2 regions of the Caloramator sp. CAR-1 genome follow, and region 1 is predicted to be linked to the other one. Evidence: predicted binding sites of a transcription regulator. Region 1 holds the regulator's gene; the other holds the start of a gene.
The links. The regulator NrdR, encoded in region 1, represses ribonucleotide reductase genes. The targets are predictions, from matches to a motif close to CACNANATNTNGTG.

Region 2: Q3V94_RS06030 (vitamin B12-dependent ribonucleotide reductase) is a predicted target of NrdR. The motif match lies at 1,862-1,875, and genes of this name have one in related genera.

Annotation. Positions count from the first base shown of each region.
Region 1 is NZ_JAUONW010000016.1:28,631-31,848, reverse strand. Features, by position in the region: gene sigE (RNA polymerase sporulation sigma factor SigE) at 1-201, shown strand, start outside; gene sigG (RNA polymerase sporulation sigma factor SigG) at 298-1,071, shown strand; gene Q3V94_RS04790 (YlmC/YmxH family sporulation protein) at 1,143-1,418, shown strand; gene nrdR (transcriptional regulator NrdR) at 1,484-1,945, shown strand; gene pgeF (peptidoglycan editing factor PgeF) at 2,012-2,743, shown strand; gene Q3V94_RS04775 (winged helix-turn-helix domain-containing protein) at 2,748-3,218, shown strand, end outside.
Region 2 is NZ_JAUONW010000018.1:6,546-9,763, reverse strand. Features, by position in the region: gene Q3V94_RS06030 (vitamin B12-dependent ribonucleotide reductase) at 1-1,820, opposite strand, end outside; gene Q3V94_RS06025 (DNA-3-methyladenine glycosylase) at 2,086-2,700, shown strand; gene Q3V94_RS06020 (histidinol phosphate phosphatase) at 2,738-3,218, opposite strand, start outside.

The DNA of each region.
Region 1 (3,218 bases):
AAACAACTATTGATGAATGCAATAAATAGACTAAGTAAGCGTGAAAGACAAATAATGGAACTAAGATTTGGCTTAAAAGGTGAAGGAGAAAAAACACAAAAGGAGGTCGCAGATATATTAGGAATTTCACAATCCTATATTTCAAGGCTTGAAAAAAGAATAATTAAAAGATTAAAAAAGGAAATAACTAAAATGGTTTAAATTATAAATTTATTGTAAATTTATGAAAAGAATAAAAAAAATATCCTTCGGGAATAATTATAATACAAAATTAACCGAAGGAGTTGAAGCATCGCTATGGCAAACACCAAAGTTGAAATATGTGGAGTAAACACTTCAAAGCTGCCTGTTCTTACAAATGAAGAAATGAAAGAATTGTTGACGAGAATGAAACAAGGAGATAAAGAAGCTAGGGAAAAGTTTATAAAGGGAAATTTAAGGCTAGTTCTAAGTGTTATTCAAAGATTTAATAATAGAGGAGAAAATGTAGATGATTTGTTCCAAGTTGGATGCATTGGGCTTATTAAGGCAATTGATAATTTCGATATAGATCAGAATGTAAAATTTTCAACTTATGCTGTTCCTATGGTTGTTGGTGAGATAAGAAGATATTTAAGAGATAACAACTCTATTAGAGTTAGCAGATCATTAAGGGATATTGCCTATAGAGCTTTACAGGTTAGGGATAAATTGGTTTCGGAAAACAATAAAGAACCAACAATTTCTGAAATAGCAAAAGAGCTAAATGTTCCCCGTGAAGAAGTTGTTTTTGCGCTAGATGCTATTCAGGATCCTGTTTCTTTATTTGAACCTATATATCATGATGCAGGAGATGCAATATATGTAATGGATCAAATTAGTGACACAAAAAATGATGATGATTCTTGGATAGAAAATATTGCAATTAGGCAAGCCCTTAAAAAATTAAATAAAAGAGAAAAGACGATTTTAATGATGAGATTTTTTGAAGGAAAGACACAAATGGAAGTAGCTGAAGAGATTGGAATTTCCCAAGCACAGGTTTCAAGATTAGAAAAGTCAGCTTTGAACCATTTGAGAAAATTTGTTTAAAGTATGGGTGTTTATAAATTACACCCATATTTTTTTTATTTATATCATATAATTTTTTAGGAGGTGAAGTTATGAGGGATAATTTAGAAAATGTCCATGTTACTTTATCGGAATTAAGACAGATGGAGGTTATAGATATCAATAAGGGTAAGAGATTAGGCTTTATAAGTGATCTTATTTTTGACGATAATTTAGAAAGAATTGAGTATATTGTTATTCCCCCAGAAAATGCTTTTTTGTCCTTTTTTAAAAAAAGGGATGAAATCTTGATAAGTTGGAACAAGGTAAAGACTATAGGGGTAGATGTGATTTTAATAGATCTCTTACAGGATAACAGTGAAGAATAATAGACAATAAACAAAAATGATGCTATAATTTATCAATAAAAAGTTATACGATGGAGATGAAGGAAATGAAATGTCCATTTTGTAATCATGTTGAGACTAAGGTTTTAGATTCACGACCAACTGAAGATAATACATCAATTAGAAGAAGAAGGGAATGCTTAAATTGCAATAGAAGATTTACTACCTATGAAAAGGTGGAGGATATACCTGTTTATGTTGTAAAAAAGGATGGTAGAAGGGAACCCTTTGATAAAAGAAAAATATTAATTGGTGTTTTAAAATCGTGCGAAAAAAGACCTATATCGATTTCAAAGATTGAGGAACTTGCAAATGAAATCGAAAAACAAGTTTATAATACAATGAGACAAGAAGTAGAAAGCAGTTTGATCGGTGAGCTTGTTATGAAAAAATTAAAAGAGTTGGATGATGTAGCTTATGTAAGATTTGCTTCGGTATATAGGCAATTTAAAGATATTAATACTTTTTTAGAAGAATTACAAAAACTATTAAGTGAAAATAAGGATTAGCTTTATGCTGAATCCTTTTATTTTTTATGATAAAATATTTATAAAGAAATTGATGGTGGTGTTATTATGTTTATTTATTCAGATAAAGGAGTTGAAGTCAAAGCCTTTATAGAATTAGGATTTATAAATCATATTTTTACAAATAAATATTTTGGTATTGATTTTAACGAGTATAGTTTAATGCGTAATGATTTAAGAATACCTGATGCTGTTATTGAAAAAATATTTAAGTTAAATTTTAATGCAGATAATTTAGTCTTTACTAAACAGGTTCATGGAGATAAAGTAATTATTGTGACTCATGAAAATAGAGAAAATATACTTGGGACAGAAGCAGATGCAATAATTACAAAGGAATTAAACCTTCCAATTGTGATATTTACAGCAGATTGTGTCCCAATTTTTTTAGTGGATAAAAAAAAGAAGATTGTAGCTGCTGTGCATGCTGGATGGAAGGGGACTGCCCTTAAAATCGTAACAAAGGTTGTTAAAGGGATGACAGAGTATTTTGGTAGTATCCCTAATGATATAATTGCTGCTATAGGACCATCAATAGGACTATGCTGCTATGAAGTTAAGGAAGATTTAGGCGTATTTTTCAATTTAATAAATAAAGGCGAAAAATTTTATATAAGCTTGAGTGAGGAAAATAAAAAACAACTTATTGAATCAGGAATTTTAGAAGAAAATATTTATGAAAGTTTAATTTGCACTATGTGCAGAAATGATTTCTATTCCTATAGAAGGGATGGAACTATGACTGGTAGACAGCTAAATATTATACAAATAAAGGAGTGATATTATGGCGGGAGAAAAAATACTTTTAATTGATGATGAACTGCATATAATTGAATTATTAAAGTATAACTTGGAAACAAATGGTTACAAGGTTTTTTATGCATTAAATGGGAAGGAAGGACTTAAGTTAGCTATTGAGAAAAAGCCAGACTTGATTTTGCTTGATATAATGCTTCCTGAGATGGATGGATTTGATGTTTGTAAGGAATTAAAGAAGAATGAAAGTATATCCAATATACCCATTATTATGCTTACAGCAAAAAGCGAAGAGTTTGATAAAATTTTAGGTTTAGAGCTTGGTGCTGATGATTATATAACAAAACCATTTTCGGTGAGGGAATTATTGGCCCGTGTAAAGGTAGTATTAAGAAGAAATAGCAAAGAAGAAAAAAAGAATGTCGTTCAAATTCATGACTTAAAATTGGATTTTGATAAACATGAGGTTTTAAAAGATGGCAAAAAAATAGAACTGACC
Region 2 (3,218 bases), on a different contig from region 1:
TCGTAATTAACTGTAATGTAGAGATTGCCACATCCAATTCTAACCTTTTCTGTTATGCCCATAGTAACCTCGGGTCTTACCCTAGGCTTTGTGCTGCTATCATCATTTTTCTCCTTCAAACCAACATTAATAACCTGTCCTTCTCTGCTTCCATCCCTATATATTGTAACACCCTTACATCCTAATTTATATGCAAGAAGATAAACAGTTTTGACATCCTCTATCGTGGCATCCTTTTTAAAGTTTACCGTCTTTGATACTGCATTATCAGTCCATTTTTGAAAGGCCGCCTGCATTCTAATATGATAAACAGGGCTTATGTCATGGGCTGTTACAAAAATTCTCTTAATATCTAGCGGAATCTCTTCAATCTCTTGAATGGTTCCATGTTCTGCGATTTTGTCCATAAGCTCCTTTGAATAAAGGCCTCTTTCCCTCATCACTTTTTCAAATAAATAATGAACTTCAACTAATTTTTCATTATCAAGAACATTTCTCCAAAAGGCTACAGCAAATAACGGCTCTATTCCTGACGAAACTCCGGCGATTATGCTTATAGTTCCTGTTGGAGCAATTGTTGTTGTAGTTGCATTTCTTAAAGGCGGTCCTTCTTTATATATACTATTATAAAACTCTGGGAAGGGACCCCTTTTCCTTGCAAGATACTCACTCGCTTCCTTTGACTTTTCATTAATAAACTTCATAAGGTTATCTGCAAGGTTAACTGCCTCCTCTGAATTATAGGGGATTCCAAGAAGGATTAACATATCTGCAAAACCCATAACTCCAAGACCTATTTTTCTTGTTTTCTTAGTCATTCTCTCAATTTCAGGAAGGGGATAAACATTAACATCTATCACATTGTCAAGAAAGTGCACTGCATCAAAAATGGTCTTTTCTAAAAGCTCATAATCGATTTCATATTTTTCTCCTACCTTTTTGACCATTTTAGCAAGATTTATAGAGCCTAAATTGCAGCTCTCATAAGGAAGGAGAGGCTGCTCCCCACATGGATTAGTGCTTTCAATCTCACCAAGGTTGGGCGTTGGGTTCTTTTCATTCATCCTATCCAAAAATATTATTCCGGGTTCTCCATTTGTCCAGGCCATTTTGACGATAAGGTCAAACACTTCCTTTGCATTTAATTTTCCCTTTACTGTCTTAGTATTAGGATCTATAAGCTCGTAGTCTTCTCCTTTAATTGCTGCCTCCATAAATTTTTCTGTAAGGGCAACGCTTATATTAAAATTGTTTATTTCCTTATTATCCTCTTTGCATTTTATAAACTCCATAATATCAGGATGGTCAACCCTTAATATAGCCATGTTAGCTCCCCTGCGGGTTCCCCCTTGTTTTACTGCCTCTGTTGCTGCATTGAATACCTTCATAAAGCTTACGGGTCCTGATGCTACACCACCTGTTGTTTTTACAGTTGAGCCCTTAGGCCTTAGCCTTGAAAAACTAAAGCCCGTTCCTCCACCTGACTTATGTATAAGTGCTGCGTTTTTTATTGAATCAAATATTCCCTCCATAGAATCCTCAACAGGCAAAACAAAACACGCCGAGAGCTGTCCTAAAGGACGACCTGCATTCATTAATGTAGGAGAGTTAGGAATAAATCTTAAGCTTGTCATGAGGTTATAAAACTTTTCCTCAGTTTCTTCTACACTTGCATTTTCATCGTAAAGCTTATCTGCTTTTGCTATAGTTCTCGCAACCCTTCTAAACATTTCATCAACCGTTTCAATTACACTGCCATTTTCATCCTTTGCGAGATACCTTTTTTCTAAAACCTTAATGGCATTCTGGGTAAGTTCCATATTATCACCTCAATATATTGTATGTATTATTGCATAAAATATACTACATATTGTATTTTACCATTTTATTCTTCCAATGCAAATTTCAAAATCATCCTTTAAGCTTAAAAATTACCCAAATAATTTATTATTTTAATTTTTATAAAGAATTTCTAAAGAAAATATTTTTTCGTAATTTATTTATTAGAATCACAGATAGTATATTGAAAAAATAAATATAACAAATTAAAATATCTGATAGAAAACACAAGAAAGGACGTAGAAGATGAAGCTACCGGTTGAATTTTATAGTAGAGATACAATAACCGTTGCAAATGATCTTTTAGGGAAGCTCCTTGTAAGGAACATTAATGGAAATAAATTAATTGGAAAAATCGTTGAAGTTGAGGCATACCTTGGTCCTATAGACAAAGCATGTCATTCTTATAATTTTAAACGAACACAAAGAAACGAAGTGATGTATGGTCCTGCTGGTATAGCCTATGTTTATTTTATCTATGGAATGTATTACTGTCTTAACTTTGTTACCGAAAGGGAAGGCATGCCCTGTGCTGTATTAATAAGAGCATTAGAACCTATAGAAGGACTTGATACAATGGCTTTAAATAGATTCGGTAAAACTTACAGTGAGCTGACAAAATCTCAAAGAAAGAATTTAACAAACGGGCCTGGGAAACTATGTAGAGCCTTTAATATAGATAAATCATTAAACGGACATAGCCTGCTTAGCGATGAAATTTATGTTTTGGATAACCCAGAAGACTTTGAAATTGTTGCAGATAAAAGAATAGGCATAGATTATGCAGAAGAGGCTAAGGATTATGAATGGAGATTTTTTATAAAGGGCAATCCATATGTATCAAAGGGAAAGACAAAATAACTATAAAGCCCCAAAAATTTCGGGGCTTAAAAAAATTTTAGATGTATTCCATCTGCCTTTCCTTAAAGTAAACTACTTTTAAGTTGCTCTTTTCTACTAAATCTAACGCTATATTAAAGTTGTTTCCAATGTCCGATGTATTATGTGCATCCGAACCTATTGTAACATATTTTCCACCTAATTCATTAAATCTTTTTAGGATTGTAAGGATATTTTCAGCTGCCTTTTTATCATTAATTCTTCTTGTGTTTACTTCTATAGCCTTTTCCCTATTGCTTAAAATTTTTAAAACCTCATCTATATAATCTGAATATATATCATAGTATATTTCCGTATCCTCAAAGGGTGCATATCTTGCAATATAGTCGATATGTCCTAAACTGTCAAAAAAATCGCTTTCTTTAACGCATTCATACATAAACTTAAAATATTCCTCATATGCTTGATTTTTATCCTTTTCTGCATAAAAATAATCCTGATATATATCGATTCCATTGACAACATGGATAGACCCTATA